Regions from separate parts of the Thioalkalivibrio sp. ALE30 genome, predicted to be linked through region 1. Evidence: predicted binding sites of a transcription regulator. Region 1 holds the regulator's gene; the other holds the start of a gene.

Region 1 (10,915 bases):
GTGCCCTTGATGAAGCGATCCGGCAGGAACATCCCGGCCTCGGGGTCATAGGCCTGGTCGATGGTGCGGGTCTCGATGTGCCCGGCGTCGCGCAGGGCCTTGTAGATCTGGCCGGCCAGCTCGCGGTTCTCGTCGGAGTGCGTCGAGTGGTAGTGATCAAAGCCGATCAGGAATTCGCTGAAGTCGGCCTCGTGTTCCTGGCGCACCCGCGCGATCAGTTCTTCCGGCTCGATGCCCTCGGATCGGGCCTTGAGCATGATCGGCGTGCCGTGGGCGTCGTCCGCGCATACGTAGATCACCTCGTGGCCCCGCGCACGCTGGTACCGCACCCAGATGTCGGTCTGGATGTATTCCACCAGGTGCCCGAGATGGATCGGGCCGTTGGCGTAGGGCAGGGCGCTGGTGACGAGGATCTTGCGCGGGGTTTCGGTCATTGCTTGGCTCGTGATGGGCGGCGCCGGGCCGCGGGTGCAGGGGCGCTATTGTCGGGTGTGTCCGGCGGCTTGTCGAGGCGCAGCGCGGGCTGGGCCCGCTTGTCCACAGAAGCTGTGGATAAGTCTGTGGGAAACCCGGTGGAATCGGTCGCTACCCCTTGCCACACAAGGGCGCATGACAAATTGGTTAAAAATCGACCAACCCAAAAGAAATCCAATAAAACATGAACTTAAACAACTATTGTGCAGCGTTTTGGACGTTTGTGCGGCTATCTAGGCCTGTCTTCCCCGTATGCGCCATGTTTGTGCATAAAACCGTTGCGAAAGGCTTGACACCCGGCCGGATGAGCATGTTTGGGCCCCGGGAAAGGACTGGCACTGCGTGTTGCCATTGGCGTGCCGTACCGGTGCCAGTAGAATCGCGCGGTCACCCTTCAATTGCTGGATGGAACGAACACCATGGCCGAACTCTCGCGCGAGCAGATCGAAAACGCCCTGAAGACTGTTCAGGACAAGTACCTGGAGCAGGATTTGGTGGCCGCCGGCGCGGTCAAGGACATTCAGGTGGAGGGCGCGCGCGCCTCCATTGCCATCGAGATGGGCTACTCCTCGAACGGCTATCACGACGAGCTCCGCGCAGCCATCCAGGGGGCGCTGGCCGGTGTCGCCGGGCTGGAATCCTCGGAAGTGACCATCAACACCAAGGTCACGACGCACGCAGTTCAAAAGAGCCTCAAGCCGATGGCGGGGATCAAGAACATCATCGCCGTGGCCTCCGGCAAGGGCGGGGTGGGCAAGTCCACCACCGCGGTGAATCTGGCGCTGGGCCTGGCGGCCGAGGGCGCGCAGGTCGGCATCCTGGATGCGGACATCTACGGCCCCAGCCAGCCGCGCATGCTGGGCATCAAGGGCAACCCGGAGTCCAAGGATGGCAAGAGCATGGAGCCGCTGGAGCGCCACGGCGTACAGGCGATGTCCATCGGCTTCCTGATCGAGGAGGACACGCCGATGATCTGGCGTGGCCCGATGGTGACCCAGGCGCTGGAGCAGCTCCTGAACGAGACTAACTGGAAGGATCTGGACTACCTGATCATCGACCTGCCGCCGGGCACCGGCGACATCCAGCTGACGCTGTCGCAGAAGATTCCGGTGTCCGGCGCGGTGATCGTGACCACGCCGCAGGACATCGCGCTGCTGGACGCCCGCAAGGGCCTGCGCATGTTCGAGAAGGTCGAGGTGCCGGTGCTGGGCATCATCGAGAATATGAGCATCCACATCTGCTCGAAGTGCGGCAACGAAGAGTACATCTTCGGCCAGGGCGGTGCGGAGAACATGGCCGAGGAGTACGGCGTGGATATGCTGGGCGCCCTGCCGCTGGACATCCGCATCCGCGAACAGGCCGATGGCGGCGAGCCCACCGTGATCGCCGACCCGGATGGGCGTATCGCCGAGATCTATCGCGAGATCGCGCGGCGCACCGGCGCCAAGCTGGCGGAGCAGTCCAAGGACTACAGCAGCAAGTTCCCCAATATCGTGATTCAGAACAACTGATCCGGCGAACCGCCGACCAGGGACAGGGCCAATGAGCATCAAGTCGGACCGCTGGATCCGGGAGATGGCCGAGACGCAGGGCATGATCGAGCCCTTCGAGCCCGGCCAGATCCGCTACCGCGACGAGGAGCGGATCGTGTCCTACGGCACCTCCAGCTACGGCTACGACGTTCGCTGTTCGGATCATTTCAAGATCTTCACCAACATCAATTCCAGCATCGTCGATCCCAAGGGCTTCGACGAGGGCAGCTTCGTGGATGTGCAGTCGGATGTCTGCATCATCCCGCCCAACTCCTTTGCCCTGGCGCACACGGTGGAGTACTTCCGTATCCCGCGCGATGTGCTGACCATCTGCCTGGGCAAGTCCACCTATGCCCGCTGCGGCATCATCGTGAACGTGACCCCGCTGGAGCCCGAGTGGGAGGGCCACGTGACGCTGGAGTTCTCCAACACCACGCCGTTGCCGGCCAAGATCTACGCCAACGAGGGTGTGGCGCAGATGCTGTTCCTGCAGTCCGACGAGGTCTGCGAGACGTCCTACAAGGATCGCGGCGGCAAGTACCAGGGGCAGCGCGGCGTCACCCTGCCGCGGACCTGACACCCACCAAATCCCCCGGAGGACCGCCATGCGCATCGTGATCGCGCTGGGCGGCAACGCCCTGTTGCAACGTGGCGAGACCCCCTCGGCCGAGGCCCAGCAGCGCAACGCGCAACAGGCCGCCGAGGCGATCGCCGCCGTGGCGCGCGAGCACGAGGTGGTCGTCACCCACGGGAACGGGCCGCAGGTTGGCCTGCTGGCCAATCAGGCGGAGTGCGATCGCATCGCCTGGCCGCTGGACGTTGTCGGCGCCGAGAGTCACGGCATGATCGGCTACATCCTGGCGCGCGAGCTGCACAACGCACTGGGGCATGACCGGGTGGCGAGCCTGCTGACGCAGACCGAGGTCGACCCCAACGATCCGGCCTTTGGCCATCCGGAGAAATTCATCGGCCCCACCTGGGATGAGGCCCGTGCTCGTGCACTGGCCGACGAGCGCGGTTGGGATATCGCGCCCGACGGCGAGGGTTGGCGGCGCGTGGTAGCCTCGCCCGAGCCGCAGCGGCTGCTGGGCATGGAGGCGGTACGCTCCCTGGTGGATAGTGGCGCTGTCGCGATCTGCGCCGGGGGTGGGGGTGTGCCAGTCGCGCGCGACGCGGCCGGGCGCCTGCAGGGCATCGAGGCTGTGGTCGACAAGGACCTGACGGCCGCCCGTCTGGCCGCGCATGTCGAGGCCGACTGGCTGCTGATGCTGACCGATGTCGACGGCGTCTATATGGACTGGGGCACGCCGGACGCTCGGCGCTTGAAGGCCCTGCTGGTCACGGCCGTGGAGCCGGCGGCCTACCCCGCGGGTTCCATGGGCCCGAAGATGGAGGCGGCGCGGCGCGCGGCGCAAGGCGGCATCCGGGTCGGGATCGGTGCGCTGGGGCATGCCGCTGATATCCTGGACGGCCAGGCCGGGACCCGCATCCTGCCGGTCGGGGCCGTCTGACAGCGAATCCGCAGCCAGGCGGGTCTCAAGGGCGTGTGCCAAGCCCGTGATCTTCACGCCGGCGCTTGCGCGACGGGCCGTGGGCTTGCACGCTTTGACCTGAAAACACCCGAGAGCGATAGCGATGCGAGAGATTCAGCGAGCGACCCCCCTGGTGATCGGACTGACCGCCGTCGGCCTGCTGGCACTGGGCTGTGGCAACGGCGCGCCGGAGGAGGAGTCGGCGGGTGCACCCCAGAGTCTGGGGGAGGGGGGGCTGACCCCTCAGGACATGTCCAGTGACGAGGCACGGCGTCCGCAGCAGTCCGGCATGCCGGCCGCGGACGTGAAGCGCACCACGGACTGACGGACTCGCGGGGGCGCCTGCCCATGCGTGCCCCGTGCCCTCACCACATCAGGTCATCGGGAACGACGTAATCCTTGTAGGGGTCGTCCGGGTCGGGCTCGGACGACGCATCGTCCTCGGCCGGAATCACCAGCGGCCATTCCGGATCGCGCTCGCGGATGCGGTCCGCTGTCTCCCGCGGAATGACCCGGAAGCCCTTCTCCGGCCGGATATCCAGCCCCGCAATCGCGGCGCGCCCGTCGGCCAGGCGCTTTTGCAGATCCGCTGTCACCGGTAGGTGACGGATCTGCCCCCCCTGCTGAAAGTGATAGTCCAGCGCGGCATCGCCCGTGGGGATCGGCGCCAGGTGGGTGCTGACCAGCTCGCGGATCTGCGCGTGGCGGGCGCGGCGTTCGGCACGCTCCTGCTGTTCGCGGTTCTTCTGCCGCGAGCGTTCGGCCTGCTCGGCCTTGCGCGCCTCGGCCACGCCCGGCTCGGGGCCGGTCTTGCGGTCCTTCTTCTTTTTCGCGTTGCCCTTTTGCGCCTGATGCTTTTGCGCCTTGGCCTTGCGAACCTGTTTTTCGTCCACCAGCCCCGTCTTCAGGAGCTGGGTGCGCAGATCGTCGGACATGAATCCTGCCGTGTAGGGTCTGTATGCCGGGGAGGATAGCCGGAACCGCCAGCGCATGCAGCCGGCATGCCGCTACGTACGTCCCTGCGTGGACACGCTATTGAGAACACCGATCCGGAGTGTGTGGCGCGTCGCGGATCTCGGCCTCCGGCAATGCGGGGAACAGCGTGTGCAGTCGGCGCCGGTGGTTCACGGCGTGGGACCGGCTATCCGGCGTCGAGAGCTGGCGGGCCTGCGCGAGCAGTTGCAGGCCCGCCAGGCGCTCGCTCTGGAGTTCGAGCGCGAGTACCGCGCGGTAGAGCGTGTCGCGCTCGGGGGTGTGCAACTGGCGGCGCAGGGCGCGGATGCGTCCGGTGGCTGAGGTCTGCCAGCGGCGGGCGGTTTGCGCGAGCCGTTGCCACTGAGAGGTCGTCAGCGGTCGGGGGTACCACAGGGCGAACAGCGCCAGCATCACATCCACCCCGAAGTCCTCCTGCCAGCGCAGCAGGCGCGCGCGTGCATCGGGGTCGGCCCAGAGGGTTCCGGCGAAGCTCCAGAAGGCCTCGAAGCCCGTCGACGGCCGTTCCGGGATGCCTCCGGATTCAGGCACTGCTCGCGGCGGAGGAGGTGAACGTCACCCCGGCGGTGTTCCGCAGACTCTCGGGCTCCAGGATCTCGAGGTCGCGGGTGTGCAGGCTGATTACGCCCTGGTTGCGCAGCTGGGTGAACAGTCGGCTGATGGTCTCCTGGGTCAGGCCCAGGTGGTTGGCGATGTCGGCGCGCGACATCGGCAGGTAGAACCGCTCGGGGGACAGGCCGCGAGTGCGCTGGCGTTCCGACAGCCCCACGAGGAATGTCGCCAGGCGCTGCTCGGCCGTGCGCTGGGCAAGCAGCGCATGCAGGCTTTCGTCCTGCGCGAGCTCCTGGCTCATCACGCTCATCATGTGCTGGCGGAACGTGGGCAGGCGCCCGGCGAGGTCGTCGACATGCCCGTAGGGCACGGCACAGACGCTGGTGGATTCCAGGGCCACGGCACTCACCGGGTGCTTGCCCGAATGGATCGCGTCCAGTCCCAGGAGGTCGCCGGCCAGGGCAAAGCCCGTGATCTGTTCAGTGCCGTCATCGGAGATCAGCACCGTCTTCAGCGCCCCCGTGCGGACCGCATACAGCGCGTCGAACTTGGCCCCCATGGTGAACAGGGCCGCGCCCTTGGCGATCGGCCGGCGCTGCTGGACGATCTCGTCGAGCTGCCAGAGCTCGTCCTGCGGCAGGCCGACCGGCAGGCAGAGCTGGCGCAGGGTGCAGTGCTGACAGGCTTGGGTGGGTCGTAGCGTCATGAGTGCAGGGTAGCCGTTTTTTCGGAATTGGGGAAAGGGATTTTCGGGGTCTGCCATCACGCTCGGGAATGCGCTACTGTCCCTGTGGAATGCAGGTGATTCGGGTCGGGGTTATTACGGGTCTCGAAGCGGCGCCGGCCGCCCACTTCACCGCGCGCGGCATCAGGCATGGACAACGCGAGATAACAATATTTAGACTCAGTTTACATTGGGTGGCGCGGCAACGGCCTGGAACCCACGCGTTGCGCACGGGCCGCCGAGACAAGGACAGGGGTCAAGATGATCGAGCGGTTACTCGAGCAATACATGCGCTACGGGACCTTTGTGCTGCGGCACCCGGATGGCCGCGAGCAGCGTTTCGGTAGCGGTACGCCGGAGATCACGATGCAGCTGCATGACCGGGCGGCGCTGCGCAAGATCGGTCGCGATCCGGGGTTCCAGCTGGGCGAGACCTACATGAACGGCATGTGGTCGCCTGGCCCCGAGGGCCTGCAGGTGTTCCTGGATGTGGCTATGCGCAACTTCGCGCCGATGTTCCAGCAGCGTGTCAATCCGGCGGTGCGTATGCTCCGGGCGCTGATCGAGCAGGGCAACAAGGTGGCGCGCTGCTATCAGAACATCGCCCATCATTATGATGTCGACGAGTGGCTTTATCGCCAGTTCCTGGACGAGGGCATGTTCTACAGTTGTGCCTACTTCGAGCGGCCCGATATGACGCTGGAGGAAGCGCAGCAGGCCAAGTGCGCGATGCTGCGCAGGAAGCTGCGCCTGGAACCCGGCATGCGGGTCCTTGATATCGGTTGCGGCTGGGGCGGCCTGGCCTTCCATCTGGCCGAGCACGCGGACGTGCAGGTCGACGGCGTGACACTGTCCCGGGAGCAGCTGCGGGTGGCCCGGGAGGAGGCCGGGCGACGCGGGCTGGAGGACCGGGTGCGGTTTCTCTACCAGGACTACCGCGAGCACGAGGACCAGTACGACCGGATTGTCAGCGTCGGCATGTTCGAGCATGTCGGCACACCCAACTACGGTACGTTCTTCCAGCGGGTACACGACCTCCTGACGCCCGACGGCATCGCCGTGCTGCATACCATCGGGCGGCAGGAGCCGCCGGGCACCTCCAACCCGTGGCTCAGCAAGTACATCTTTCCGGGCGGGTACACCCCGGCGCTGTCCGAGGTGATGAGTGCGCTGGAACCCACCCCGCTGTACACCACGGACATCGAGTTCTGGCGGCTGCACTATGCCGAGACACTGGCTGAGTGGTACCGCCGCTTCCAGAAGGTCCGGGCCGAGGCCGTGACGCGCTTTGACGAGCGCTTCTGCCGCATGTGGGAGTTCTATCTGGCCAGTTGCGAGGGGACCTTCCGCTGGTGGGGACAGGTGGTCTTCCACGTGCAGATGGCCAAGCAGCAGGACGCGGTGCCGCTGACGCGCGACTACCTCTATCGCGACGATGCCTCCGAGGTGGTCTCGATCCCGCCCGGCGAGGCCCAGGCACGGCGCAGCAACGCGGCCTGAGGGGTGGCCGAATGCGCCGGGAACGGCGCGAAAACGGGGCCCGGAGCGCGCGAACCGAACGTACTTTCCCTACACTAATGGGGACGTTGCGGCCATGCCGGCGGTGACCATCCATTCCGGAGCAGGGGCGCGTGTTCGGTCGCTTTCGTAAACGCAGGGAGGCACCGGGTCAGGAAGACCCGCAGGCCGTCGGGCCGTCGCAGGAGAACGTCCTGATCGAGGCGGCCGGCCGCAGCCGCATCACCGAGGTGGCGGCCACCGCGCGGCGCGTCCCCTGGTCGCTCAATTTCCTCCAGCTGCTGTGGGCGGCGGGACCGGTCACGTTCCTGGCCATGCAGGGCGGGTATTTTCTCGGTTTCGGGCATGCCGCCCCGGCACAGAACTTCATCTTCTTCGCCGTCTACACCCTGCTGTTCGGGGTGATCGGCCTGGTGGCGCGCTTTGTCGCCGATGCCACCCGCGGCAAACGCCAGGAACAGTCGCGCGACCAGCTGCGCAACACGATCGACCTGCTGCCGGACCTGCTGTTCGTGACCCGTGATCTGGCCATGAGCGAGCTCGCACCGGACATGCGCCGGCGCAAGGCGGCCGAGGTGCTGCTCCACGAGGTGGATATCTCGCCCGAGGGGGTGGCCGTCGCGGTACGCGAGATGACCGGCGATACCAGCCTGGCGGCTGCCGCGGAGCAGATCGAGATCTATCGCCGCCTGGGCCTGCGCTCGCGTGTGGGCGATCTGGTGGGCGCGACCGAGGATTCGCGGCTCGCGGCTCTGGAGAAGCTGCACCACGAGGCCCCGGAGGTCGCCGACCTGCTGCGCGATCGGCTGCGCGGCGTGGCGCCGACCCAGGAGGATGGCGTGCGCCGGGTGGACCAGTTCCTGGACCGCCTGTTTTCCGCCGCCGATGCCGACGACCTGGCCCGGTGCACCCTCGACGATGTGCAGGCGATCTTCGTGCTCGCGTTCGAGCTCGTGAACGGGCGCCAGATCAAGCGCCTGAGCTTCGAATGGTCCGGTGGCTGGCAGCTCGGGGCCGCCCTGGACCGACTGGAATCCCAGGGCAACCGCTTTCGCGTGGCGCAGGCCGGGGTGGTCAGCCGCCTGCGCTCGCTCGGTATTCTGCTGTCCCAGAGCGATGCCTCGGGGCTGGATCCGCAGGCTCTGCGCGAGCCCGTAACCGACCTGGGGCGCCAGGTCCTGGAGGCCCTGCGCACCCTGGAGGATCGGGAACCGGGGGAACATTCGCCGGACGGGCAGCTCCTGGGACTGGCACTGCGGCGGGTCGAGGACCTGCGCGAGGCGCGCGACCAGCTGATGCAGGCGCAGAGCCGTTACGCCAATGCGGTGGAGCGCTGGGAGGCCCTGCGCCGCGCCCAGGTGGAGAAGCGGGGCGAGAAGCGCTGGTTCAAGCGCAGTGTGCGCGGTATCCGGGTCAGCGAGGAGCTGATCGAGCTGACCGATGACCAGAAGCTGAAGCTGGCCAACGACTTCTGCAACTTCCTTAAGGAGTTGAAGATCCAGCGTGAGGGCGACCTGTTCTACTTCGGAGGGGCAGCGCTGGACGCCGAGACGGCCAAGCGCATCGGCATCCAGCTGGCCCTGATCCTGGAGCCGCTGGTGGACCTCACCAACCCGAGCATCCAGCGTGCGATCTACGCCAACCCGGCCGCGTATCTCGGGGGGCTGTATGTGGGCATGAGCGCGGATGCCAAGGCGGGTCTGGGCTCGGCCATGGTGCGCAAGGTCCGCCAGGATCTCGGGCGCATGGCCGAATGGCTGGCGATGCGCCTCACGCGTATCTATCACCTGCCTTTGAGCGATTCGATGCGCGATTTCCTGGTCGAGCAGTACGGCGCCAACCGCGAGCGCCTGGACATGCTGGCAACGCATGCCGGCGACGAGTCGCATCCCGTGGCACTGCGCGCCGAGCGGTCGCCCGAGTTTGACGCCATGCTGCAGGACAAGACCTGGGGCCTGCTGCTGAAGCGCGGGACCCGCTATCTCCACGCCGAGGAGCGGCGCCGCCGCTGATGATCCGTCGCGACAGGCCTGGTTCGACGGTTCCGGTTGTGCGAGATCGAGTCTCCTCCGGCTGGTAATTTTGCGCCCAATTGTGTAGTGTTCGCCGCGTTCCCCGGTGCCCGGCCAGGCTCGACCTGGCGGGTTAAACGGGAAGTTCGGTGAGTCCAGACGGGTCCTCGGGAGCCGCGGGCGAAACCGACGCTGCCCCCGCAACGGTGATCGAGCGAGGGACCGCCCGACGGTCCCTGATGGTCGCGGCCAGTGCCACTGAACATAAGGTTCGGGAAGGCGCCGCACCGGAACGCTCGTCAGCCCGGAGACCGGCCAGGGAATGATCGCGCGGCATGCGGCGGGCATGCGAGGCGGATGATCGGGCCCGGCCGTTAGCCGGTTGAGGCCGATCCCCCTCGTGTCTGTCTCCCCCTGTTCGCGCGATCCCGACGAATCAACGGCGTGCGGGCGGCTCGCCGGGAGACACGGACGACATGAAACGCACAGCACTTTCCACGGCCATCCTGCTGGCCACCAGTCCCGCTCTGGCGGATACGCCGGATACCAACGACGCGCAGACCCTGGAAACCGTCCAGGTCACCGCCTCTCGCATCGCGCAGACCGTCGACGAGACGCTTGCTTCGGTCACCATCATCGACCGCGAAGAGATCGAGCGCCTGCAGCCCCAGCAGTTCACCGATCTGCTGGAGGGCCGCGCCGGGATCGAAACCTCCCAGAACAGCGCCTTCGGCAAGACAACTTCCGTCTACACCCGCGGGACAAGCTCCGACCACACCCTGCTTCTGATCGACGGCGTGCGCATGGGGTCGGCCACCAGTGGTGGCGCAAGCTGGCAGTTCCTGCCACCGGAGGAGATCGAGCGGGTGGAGATCGTGCGCGGTCCGCGAACCAGCATCTACGGTTCCGATGCGATTGGTGGCGTGGTGCAGACTTTCACTCGCGAAGGCCGCAAAGGGCCTCCGAAAGTCAACGCGTTTGTCGGCGGTGGCAGTTTCAATACCCGCGAGGCCGGGGTTGGTGTCGCGGGTGGTACCGAGAGCACGAACTACAGTTTCTCGCTCAGCCACTTCGCGACCGACGGCATCAATGTGCAGGACGATGTCGGTGACGACGACCGGGATGGCTACGACAACACCTCGTTGGCAACCAAGGTCTCGCACCGTCTGGATAATGGCGTCGAGTTCTTCGGGAATATTCTTTATTCGGAGGGCACGACCGAATTCGACAGTGGCTCGATCTTCTCGCCGGATGAATCCGACTTCGTCCATGCCGCGCTTCGCGCCGGCGTGAGAATTCCCGTCACTCAGCGTTGGGACACCGAGCTCTCTGCAGGCCACAGTCGCGACGAATCGGACAACTTTCTTGAGGGGGAATTCTTTTCCCAGTTCGATACCCGTCGCGATATGGTCGATTGGCGCAACGACATTGTGGTTGCGGACAATATCCTCGTCATCACCGGTATCGACGCCTACGAGGATCGTGTGGCGAGCGATACCGTTTACGACGAGGATTCGCGCTACAACCTAGGAGCGTATTCCGTTGTTCAGGTCGACATGGGTCGCCACGACCTGGAAG
Region 2 (10,915 bases), 240 kb from region 1:
GCGACCCTGTATCCCGCGCAGACCGTGTCCCATGAACCAGACCCAGACGCTGATCCTCGGCGCCCCCCAGATTCTCCCGGTCATCCCCCGCGACACCATCTTGCGGGATCACGCCCTCATCATCCGCGACGGCGTCATCCAGGCGATCGAGCCCACGGAGACCGCCCGCGCCCGATACCCCGATGCGGAGTACCGCGACCATCCCGGGCACGCCCTGATTCCCGGCCTGGTCAATGCCCATACCCACTCGGGGATGAGCCTGCTGCGGGGCATCGGCAGCGACCACACCCTGATGGACTGGCTCAAGCGCTACATCTGGCCGGCCGAAGGCAAGCTGCTCTCGCCCGAGTTCGTGCGCGCCGGCACCCGGCTCTCGGTCGCGGAGATGCTGCGTGGCGGCACCACCTGTTTCAGCGACATGTACCTGTTCGTGGAGGACGCGGCGCGAGTGGTCGACGAGACCGGTATCCGCGCCTCCCTGGGCCTGACCGTGTTCGATTTCCCCACCCCCTGGGCGAGCACGGCCGACGAGTACTTCCAGCGCGGCGCCGACGTGGTGACCGCCTGGGGCCGACACGAACGGATCGCCTTCAATGTGGCCCCGCACGCGCCCTATACCGTTGGCGATGCGAGCCTGGAGCGCGTGGCCGATCGCGCGCGCGAACTCGACGCCCCGATTCACATGCATGTCCACGAGACGGCCAGCGAGGTCGCCGACGCCGTCCGTGACCACGGCGAACGGCCCCTGGCGCGCCTCGCCCGACTCGGCATGCTGGACCAGCCCTTCATCGCTGTGCACATGACCCAGGTGGACGAATCCGATCTGGACCAGCTGCGCGACCGGCCGGTGTCCGTCGCCCACTGCCCGGAATCCAACCTGAAGCTGGCGTCCGGGTTCTGCCCCGTCGCGCGTCTGCAGGAAGCCGGGATCACCGTCGGCCTGGGCACCGATGGCACCGCCTCCAACAACGATCTGGACATGATCGGCGAGATGCGCACCGCCGCCCTGCTGGCCAAGGCCGTCAGCGGCGACGCCGCGGCGCTGCCCGCCGCCTCGGCCCTGGAGATGGCCACCCTCGGCAGCGCCCGCGCCCTGGGGCTGGACGACCGCATCGGTTCGCTGGAGCCCGGCAAGCAAGCGGACGTGGTCGCGGTGGACCTGCAGGCCCTGGAGCTGCAGCCGGCGCACGACCCCAGCGCGCAAATCGTGTATGCCGCCACGCGGGATGCCGTACGCGACGTCTACGTGGCCGGACGCCCGTTGCTGCGCGACCGGGAACTGCTTACGCTGAACGTGCAGGACCTCCGCGCCGAAGCCGATGACTGGCGCATCCGGGTGCTGGAAACCCAGCAGCCCATTGCCTGAGGGAAACATTGATTAATGTACACGCTCGCGTTGGTACCCCAGGTTTTCCGAGACAAGGCGCGGTGCGCAGCCGGTAGTGGTTCTACCGGCAAGGGCCGCAACGCAGGATCGGGAGACCTGGGGTACCAACCCCACAAACGATTGAAAGCGGGGGCTCGGCCGCCCGTTGTTATCGAAAACGGGCGCGAGAACGGCGTTGCGGCTCCCTTGTGCAGAATGACTGCACGGCGGTCACCGCGCCTTGTTCGCACGCAAAAGCGACTCGAGCGCGAACGTGTACATTAACCAGTGTTTCCCTGAGCGAGACCGATCCCATGAGCCCGCAGACTCAATCCCGTTCGCAGACGCACGCCAACGTCGATAGCGCCGAGATCCACAAGTTCACGCACCGCGCCCGCGAGTGGTGGGACCCCAGCGGCCCCTTCGCCACCCTGCATGCGATCAACCCGCTGCGTCTGGAGTGGATCGACGCCCAGGCCGACCTGACCGGCAAGAAGGTGCTGGACGTCGGCTGCGGTGCCGGCATCCTGTCCGAGGCGATGGCGGTGCGCGGCGCGCACGTCACCGCCCTGGACGCCGGTGCCGAACACCTGGAAGTTGCCCGCGAGCACGCCCACGAAGCGGGGTTAGAGATCCACTACCTGCATACCACCGCCGAGGCCCATGCCGAACACCACGCCGGCGACTACGACGTGGTCACCTGCCTGGAGATGCTGGAACACGTGCCCGACCCCGAAGCGGTCATTGATGCGCTCGTGAAGCTTGTGCGTCCCGGCGGCTGGCTGTTTCTGTCCACGATCAACCGCACGCCGCGGGCCTTCGCCGAGGCAATCGTCGGGGCCGAATACCTGCTGAACATGCTGCCCGCCGGCACCCACGAGTACGGCCGCTTCATCCGGCCCTCGGAACTGGGCGCCGCGCTGCGCCGCCATGGGTTCGAGGTCACCGCGATGACCGGGCTGACCTATTCGCCGCTCAGCGGTCGCTACCGCCTGGTGGGGCGCACCGACGTGAACTACCTCATGGCCGCCCGCCGGGGCGACGACACCACCGCATGACGCGCGATCTGGGTTCGCTCCTGTTCGACCTCGACGGGACGCTGCTGGATACCGCGCCGGACATGCATGCGGCGCTGGTCACCCTGATGGCCGAATACGACCGCGCGCCACTCCCTTTCCAGGCGGTGCGCAACCATGTCTCCCACGGCTCGCAGGCCCTCGTCGCGCTCGCCTTCCCCGACGCCGATGCCGCCTTCACGGAGCACCTGAAGAAGCGCTACCTGGAGATCTACGCCCGCGACCTGTGCCAGGCCACCGCCCTGTTCCCCGGGCTCGCCGAGCTCCTGGACCGCTGCAAGGCCCGGGGCTGGTCCGTCGGCGTGGTCACCAACAAGCCGGGCTGGCTCACCGATCCACTGCTGGAGGCGCTCGGCCTGCGGGCACGCATGGCGGCCGTTGTCAGCGGCGATACCCTGCCCCAGCGCAAGCCTGACCCCGAACCCATGTGGCTGGCGGCGCGGCAAACCGGCCTGCCCCCGGAGCGCCACTGCTACTGGGGCGATGCCGAGCGCGACATCGCGGCCGGACGCGCCGCCGGCATGCCCACCCTGATCGCCAACTGGGGCTACATCGACGCGGACCAGCAGCCGGATCAATGGGGCGCCGACGGCGCCCTGGAGCAACCCGACGATTTCTGGGCCTGGTACAACGGCGCCCCCGCCCCGGAGCGCAGCCTTGCCGGCTGATCACGCCCGCCACCCCGCGGGGGCTGATGGTTGATGGAACCCCGGATCCGCCAGGCCTATCGCCACTGCCGTCAGCGTGCCACGGCGCACTACGAGAACTTCCCTGTGGCCTCCTGGTTGCTGCCCGGCCGCCTGCGCGACCCGGTGGCGGCAATCTACTGCTTTGCCCGCGACGCCGACGACCTGGCCGACGAGGACCCGCGCCCGGTCGAAGAACGCCGCCAGGCACTGCTGGCCATGCAGGAACGCGTGCAGGTCCTGGAGGACCCGGCCGCGGAACACGATCCCGAATGGATCGCCCTGGCGGATGCCCGCGCCCGTTTCCACCTGCCGGCGGCACCGTTCTCCGACCTGATCGATGCCTTCCTGCAGGACCTCGACCAGACGCGCTACGCGACCTTTGGCGAGGTGATGGACTACTGCCGGCGTTCGGCCAACCCGGTAGGGCGGCTCATGCTGCATCTTGACGGGAACCCGACCGAGGAAATGCTGGGCCATTCCGACGCCATCTGCTCGGCCCTGCAACTGATCAACTTCTACCAGGACCTGCAGCAGGACCTGGAGGAGAACAACCGCATCTACCTGCCGCAGGAGGAGATGGACCAGTACGGCGTCACCGAGGCCATGCTCGCGGCCGGAAAGACCACCTTCCAGCTGCGCAACCTGATGCAGTTCCAGTACGCCCGCGCCGACCGCCTGCTGCGGGCCGGCGCACCCCTGGGCGGGATGCTGCGCGGGCGCCTGGGGCTGGAGATCCGCGCCATCATCAATGGCGGCGCCCGCATCCTCTGGCGCCTGCGCCAGCAGGAGGACGTCTTCGCCCGCCCGCGCCTCCGCACCCGCGACGCCTGGATCATCCTGAGCCACAGCCTGCGCCCGCGTCGGCGCCCCCGAGCCCGCTAAACCACCTTGCTGTACCGCGGCTGGCCTTCGGTCGCCAGATAGGCGTCGAATGCCATGGCCACATTGCGCAGGAGCAGGCGACCGCGCGGCAGCACATCCAGCCGGCCCTGTTCGATCCGCACCAAGCCGTCGTCCTGCATACCCTCGAGGCGCCCCAGCGCATCCGCGAAGACCTCGCCGAACACGATCCCGTGGCGCGCCTCGATCGCGGCAAAGTCGATCCGCGAGTGGCACATCAGCTCGCTGATCACGTCGCGCCGCAGGCGGTCGTCGGCACTCAGCTCCAGCCCCCGAAAGACCGGGAGGCGGCCCGCATCCAGGCGGGCGTAGTAGGCATCCAGCTCGCGCAGGTTCTGGCTGTAGGTCGCGCCGACCTTCCCGATGGCCGTGGGACCCAGCGCCACGAGGTCGTACTCCGCGCGGGTGGAATAGCCCTGGAAGTTGCGCTGTAGCGTCCCGGCTCGCTGCGCCTCGGCCAGCTCGTCGTCCGGCAAGGCAAAGTGATCCATCTCGATGTAGACGTAGCCCGCCGCGGTCAGCCGCTCGATGGTCGTCTCCAGGATCGCGAGCTTTTCCGCCGCATCAGGCAGGTCCGCCTCGCGGATCTGGCGCTGCGTCTTGAACATCTGTGGCAGATGGGCGTAGTTGTAGATCGCCAGGCGTTCGGGGCGCAGTTCGAGGGCACGTTCCAGGGTGCGGGTGTAGGTCTCCACCGTCTGCAGCGGAAGCCCGTAGATCAGGTCGAAGTTGGTGGACTCGAACCCATGGGCCCGGGCCTGCTCGACGGCGCGCGCGGTGACCTCGAAGGGCTGGATGCGGTTGACCGCCCGCTGCACATCCGGATCGAAGTCCTGCACCCCGAGGCTGATGCGGTTGAACCCCAGTTCGCCCAGCAGCGGTATCGTCCCGGGTCGCACCGCGCGCGGGTCGATCTCAATGGAGAATTCGCGCGCGGCACTGGCATCGAGACGGAAGTGGCGCCCGAGCAATGCCATCACCAGGCGCAGATCCTCGTCCCCGAGATAGGTCGGCGTGCCCCCGCCGAAGTGCAACTGCCCCACCGTGCGCTCCGCGTCAAACAGCTCGCCCTGCAGCGCGGCCTCGCGTTCCAGATACGCGAGATAGCGCTGCGCCCGCTGGTAGTTGCCGGTAATGACCTTGTTGCAGGCGCAATAGAAACAGACCGTGTCGCAGAACGGGACATGCACGTAAAGCGACAGCGGACGCGCCGGGTCCGCCCCGTTCGTGGCCTGCGCCGCGTCGGCATACGCGCGGTCGTCGAAACCCTCGTGGAACTGGGGTGCCGTGGGATACGACGTGTAGCGAGGTCCGCTCACGTCATAGCGACGCAGGATCTCCGGATCAAATACCAGGCGCTGCTCCATCGGGTCCCCCTCGAGCGTGTACCGCCCATTTTCGGCATCGGATCGCCACAGGCTACGACCACGACCCGGTAGCGGGCTTGATACAGGTCAACAATCCGCCTTCGGGGGCAATCTCCCGCCTCGCGCACTGCCTGTGCTAGCCTTCCCGTCCCTGTTCGACACCCGCCACGCGAGAGCGCATGTCCCCCGACGAGTATTGCGAGGAGAAGGCCGCACAGAGCGGCTCCAGCTTCTACTACGCCTTTCGCTTTCTGGAGCCCGACCGGCGCCGCGCCATCACAGCGCTGTACGCCTTCTGCCGGGAAGTGGACGACATCGTCGACGAGGTCCGCGAGGAGAGCGTCGCCCGGACCAAGCTGGACTGGTGGCGCCAGGAGATCGAACGCCTGTTCGCGGGCGAACCCCGTCACCCCATCTCCCAGGCACTGCAGCCCCACATCGCCGCCTTCGACCTGGGCCGCGAATATTTCGACGAGATCATCGACGGCATGCAGATGGATCTCGACTACGACAGCTACCCGGATTTCACCACCCTGTCGCTGTACTGCTATCGCGCCGCCAGCGTGGTCGGCATCCTCTCCGCCCACATCTTCGGCTACAGCGACCGGCGCACGCTGAAGTACGCCCACGACCTCGGCATGGCCCTGCAGCTCACCAACATCCTGCGCGACGTCCACGAGGACGCCATGCGCGGCCGCGTCTATATCCCGCTCGACGAGCTGCGCAAGCACGAGGTCAAACCCGAGGAGTTCCAAGTCAACATCACCGATGACCGTCATCGCGCCCTGTTCGCGGAACAGGCCGAACGGGCGCGGCGCTACTACGACAGTGCCGAGGAACACCTCCCCGCTGCCGACCGCTATCCCCAGCGCCCGGGCCTGATCATGGCGGCGATCTACCGCACTCTGCTGGACGAGATCGAGGACGACGGCTTCCGTGTTCTGGAACACCGCGTACGCCTGACCCCGATCCGCAAGCTGTGGATCGCCTGGCGCACCGCCCGACGCCTGAAGCGCGAGCATCGCCGCCGCGCGGCCTGACGCCATGGCCTCCAGCCCTCCCGCGCACCCTGTCGCCGTGGTCGGCGCGGGCTGGGCCGGCCTGACCGCAGCCCTCGCCCTGGCGCGCGCCGGACACCCCGTACACCTGATCGAGGCCGGCAGGATCCCCGGCGGGCGCGCCCGCAGCCTGGAGCTGGACCACACCCCACTGGACAACGGCCAGCACATCCTCGTGGGGGCCTGCCAGCAGACCCTGGAACAGATCCGCGCGGTCGGTATCGACCCCGACTCGGCCTTTCACGCCGTCCCGTTCGGGCTGCGGATGTTCGACCCCGACCGCCGGCCAGCATCCCCGGCCTTCGCGCTCGAACCCCGCTCGCCCCGGCTGCCGGCTCTGGCCACGGCCCTCTATCGTTCCCTCCCCGGCCACGCCACTGGTATCCGGCTGCGCGCCCTGCTCGGCGCGGCGGCCCTGCTGCACCGTCCCCTGCGACACGACCTCCCGGTGCTCGACTGGCTGCGGCGCCGCCACCAGCCGGAAACCCTGATCCAGCGGCTGTGGGACCCCCTGTGCCTGGCGGTGATGAACACCCCGACTCGCCTGGCCTCCGCGCGGATCTTCCAGAACGTGCTGCGACGGGCCCTGAATCACGGGCCGGAGGCGGCCCGACTGCTGATCCCTGCACGGCCCCTGGGCGAGGTGTTCCCCGACGCCGCCATCCGCGAGCTGCGGGCCCGGGGTGCGCGCGTGGACCTTGGCCGCCGCATCACGATGATCCAGCGCGACGCGACACGCCCGGATGCCCCTTATCGACTGCACGATCGCCAGGGCGACACCAGCAACGCCCGCGCGCTGATCCTGGCCACCACGCCCACCGCCACCGCCAGCCTGTTGCCAGCGGACGCTCGATGGGGCGCCACGCATCAGGGGCTCAAGGCCATGGGCGCACGCAGCATCTGCACCGTCTACCTGCGCTACCCGCGGCGGTTGACAGACCGGCCCCCTCTCCAGGGGCTGCTCGGCCAGCATGGCCAGTGGCTGATCCCCCGGCACGTCGCGGGCGCCCCGCACTGGCTGGCTGTCGTGATCTCGGCCGCCGACGACCTCGAACCGTTGACGGCGGATGCCCGATGGCGCACCGTCGCCCGCTCGCTGGCACGGACCTTTCCCGAGCTGGGGGAGCCCGCAGCCGGTCACTGCGTCTGCGAGCGCCGCGCGACGGTGGACGCCAGGGTCGATCTGGATGGGCACCGTCCACCGCCCCGCACGCCCTGGCCCGACTGCTACCTGTCAGGGGATTACCTGACCCACGCACTGCCGTCGACGCTCGAAGCGGCCATACAATCTGGACTAGAATCGGCGCACCTGTTCCTGGAGGACCATCCTTGACCGACCTCGATATCCCTCGCCTCCTCGCCTACCGTCCCGAACCGGGCGCCTTTGACCAGCGCGTGATCCTCGTCACCGGCGCCGCCGACGGCATCGGCCGGGCAGTCGCCGAGGCCTGCGCCGCCGCCGGCGCCACGGTGGTCCTGCTGGACAAGGACCTGAAGGGCCTGGAGGCGGTCTACGACCGGATCGAACAGGCCGGCCAGCCCCAGCCCGCGATCTACCCGCTGAATCTCGAGGGGGCTACGGTCAAGGATTACGGCGACCTGGCGGAGAACATCCGTGACTCGCTGGGTCGCCTCGACGGCCTGGTGCTGAACGCCGGCTGGGCCGGGGCCCTGATGCCGATGAAGAACTACGACCCGGAGCTGTGGTTCAAGGTCATCAACAGCAACCTGCACGGCCCGTTTTTCCTGACCCAGGCTGTGCTGCCCCTGCTGGAGGCCAGCCCGACCGGAAGCCTGGTGGTCTCCACCCAGAACGCGCGCAAAGCCTTCTGGGGGGCCTTCGGGATGGCCAAGGCAGCGCAGGACGCCCTGATCGACATCCTGTCCCATGAGCATCGCAACGAGCCGCGCTTCATCCACGTCAATGGCGTGGACACCGGTCCCGTGCGCACCCGTTTCCGGGCCGGCCACTATCCGGGTGAGAACGCGGAACTGCTGCCCGAACCCGAGGCGGTGGTGGGCCCCTACCTGTACTTCCTGGACCCCGGCGACCGCACCACCACTGGCCTGAACCTCAGCCTGGAAGGCCAGGTACCGACGCCCGACGCGTCGGCCTGAGCCACTGCGCCGTCAGGCGCGCGGCCGCTTGCCGGCCGGGCGCCCCTTCTTGCGGAGCTTCCCGGCACCAGCCCGCGGCTTGCCACCGTGGGGCGCCGGCGAACGGCCGCCCGCCTTGCCCGCCGACGCGGCCCCGGCCTTTGGTTTCGCCCCCGGACGGGCCGCGGCCTCCACCCCGTTGTGCTGGGTCTGGAAGGTCTGGCCACGCTTTTTCAGAGCCTTCCCGCCGCGGGTCATCCGCCCGCCCGTGGATGGGCGCGCCGCGCCCTGCCCCGTCCCGGCCGGCTGCCAGGTCGGCACCAGATGGTGCTTCCCGTTCCCGATCAGATCGGCCCTCCCCATGCGCTGCAGGGCATCGCGCAGCAGCGGCCAGTTGTTCGGGTCGTGGTAGCGCAGAAAGGCCTTGTGCAGGCGGCGGGCGCGGAAGCCCCGGGCGACCGGCACGCGTTCGCTCGCCTTGCGGCGGATGCCACGCAACGGATCCCGGCCCGAGTGCCACATGGCCGTGGCGAGAGCCATCGGGCTGGGCAGGAACGCCTGCACCTGGTCGGCGCGAAAATCATTGCGCTTGAGCCAGAGCGCCAGTTGCAGCATGTCCTGATCGGTGGTCCCCGGGTGCGCGGCAATGAAATACGGGATCAGGTACTGCTCCTTCCCTGCCGCTTTCGAGTATTTCTCGAACATGGCCTTGAACCGGTCATAGGTGCCCATGCCCGGCTTCATCATCCGGGATAATGGGCCCTTTTCCGTATGTTCCGGCGCAATCTTCAGGTAACCACCCACATGGTGGGTGACCAGCTCCTTCACGTACTCCGGGGACTCGATCGCCAGGTCATAGCGCAGCCCCGAGGCGATCAGGATCTTCTTGATCCCCGGTAGCGCGCGCGCCTTGCGGTAGAGACGGATGAGCGGGGCGTGATCGGTATCCAGGTTACTGCAGATCCCCGGGTACACACAGGACAGCCGCCGGCAGCTCTGCTCGATCTTCGGGTCCTTGCAGGCCAGGCGGTACATGTTGGCCGTCGGCCCGCCCAGGTCCGAGATCACACCCGTGAACCCGTCCACCTTGTCGCGGATCTCCTCGATCTCGCGCAGCACGCTGTCCTCCGAGCGGCTCTGGATGATCCGCCCCTCGTGTTCGGTGATCGAACAGAAGGTACAGCCACCAAAGCACCCGCGCATGATGTTCACCGAGAAGCGGATCATCTCCCAGGCCGGGATGCGGGCATCACCGTATGCCGGGTGCGGGGCGCGGGCATAGGGCAGGTCGAACACCGCGTCCATCTCGGGGGTGGAAAGCGGGATCGGCGGCGGGTTGAGCCAGACCTCCTTGTCGCCATGGCGCTGCACGATCGCCCGCGCGTTGCCCGGATTAGTCTCCAGATGCAGTACCCGCGAGGCATGGGCATACAGCACCGCATCCCCCTTCACCTGCTCAAACGCAGGGATGCGGATCACCGTCTGGTCGCGCGGCGTGCCCCGCGGGATCTGCCGCTGAAAGCGCACGACCTTTGTGCCCGGCTCGCCCTGTACCGCCGAGCTGTCCTGCCCTTCGGCATCGGCACAGGTTGCCGTCGAGACCATCGCGTAGGGGTCGGGGTTGGCATCCACCGGCCCCGGCGTATCGACCTCGCTGGAGTCCAGTTCGACAAAGCCGGCGGGGACCGCATCCCGCAGGAAGGCCGTGCCCCGCAGATCCGTGATCTCGCGCGGGTGCTCGCCCGCGGCCACGCGATGCGCCAGCTCCACCAGGGCCCGCTCGGCATTGCCGAACAGCAGGATGTCCGCGCGCGAATCCAGCAGCACGGAGCGGCGCACCTTGTCCTGCCAGTAGTCGTAATGCGCGATCCGGCGCAGGCTGGCCTCGATACCGCCGGCCACCACCGGCACATCCTTGTACGCCTCGCGGACCCGCTGGGCGTAGACGATCACCGCCCGGTCGGGGCGCTTGCCGTGCACGTCCCCCGGGGTGTAGGCGTCATTGGAGCGGACCTTCCGCTCCGCGGTGTAGTGATTGACCATCGAGTCCATGTTCCCGGCGGTCACGCCAAAGAACAGGTTGGGCCGCCCCAGGGCGCGGAAGGGCTCGGCCGACGTCCAGTCCGGCTGCGCGAGAATGCCGACCCGGAACCCCTGCGCCTCCAGCAGCCGCCCGATGATCGCCATACCGAAGCTCGGGTGATCGACATAGGCGTCGCCGGTGACCAGCACGATGTCACAGCTGTCCCAACCGAGCGCGTCCATCTCCTCGCGCGTGGTCGGCAAGAACGGTGCCGTGCCAAAGCGCTTGGCCCAGTAGGGCTTGCGGGCAAACAGGGTCTCGGGGGCTGCGGACATCACC

What was found. The regulator FNR, encoded in region 1, switches genes on or off when oxygen is low (the NO sensors DNR and NnrR bind a similar motif). The targets are predictions, from matches to a motif close to TTGATNTANATCAA.
Region 2: the regulator FNR is predicted to act here: its motif matches at 5,476-5,489, upstream of hemN (oxygen-independent coproporphyrinogen III oxidase).

The regions. Positions count from the first base shown of each region.
Region 1 is NZ_KB898168.1:26,285-37,199, forward strand. Features, by position in the region: gene metG (methionine--tRNA ligase) at 1-434, opposite strand, end outside; gene apbC (iron-sulfur cluster carrier protein ApbC) at 894-1,985, shown strand; gene dcd (dCTP deaminase) at 2,017-2,583, shown strand; gene D107_RS0100150 (carbamate kinase) at 2,612-3,517, shown strand; gene D107_RS0100155 (hypothetical protein) at 3,642-3,863, shown strand; gene D107_RS0100160 (DUF2058 domain-containing protein) at 3,904-4,473, opposite strand; gene D107_RS0100165 (DUF2390 domain-containing protein) at 4,571-5,062, opposite strand; gene fnr (fumarate/nitrate reduction transcriptional regulator Fnr) at 5,055-5,789, opposite strand; gene D107_RS0100175 (cyclopropane-fatty-acyl-phospholipid synthase family protein) at 6,069-7,307, shown strand; gene D107_RS0100180 (hypothetical protein) at 7,439-9,337, shown strand; cobalamin riboswitch at 9,425-9,672, shown strand; gene D107_RS0100185 (TonB-dependent receptor domain-containing protein) at 9,814-10,915, shown strand, end outside.
Region 2 is NZ_KB898168.1:265,111-276,025, reverse strand. Features, by position in the region: gene D107_RS0101215 (TRZ/ATZ family hydrolase) at 32-1,366, shown strand; gene ubiG (bifunctional 2-polyprenyl-6-hydroxyphenol methylase/3-demethylubiquinol 3-O-methyltransferase UbiG) at 1,681-2,424, shown strand; gene gph (phosphoglycolate phosphatase) at 2,421-3,110, shown strand; gene hpnC (squalene synthase HpnC) at 3,144-4,013, shown strand; gene hemN (oxygen-independent coproporphyrinogen III oxidase) at 4,010-5,398, opposite strand; gene hpnD (presqualene diphosphate synthase HpnD) at 5,578-6,438, shown strand; gene hpnE (hydroxysqualene dehydroxylase HpnE) at 6,443-7,789, shown strand; gene D107_RS0101180 (SDR family NAD(P)-dependent oxidoreductase) at 7,786-8,574, shown strand; gene D107_RS0101175 (YgiQ family radical SAM protein) at 8,587-10,911, opposite strand.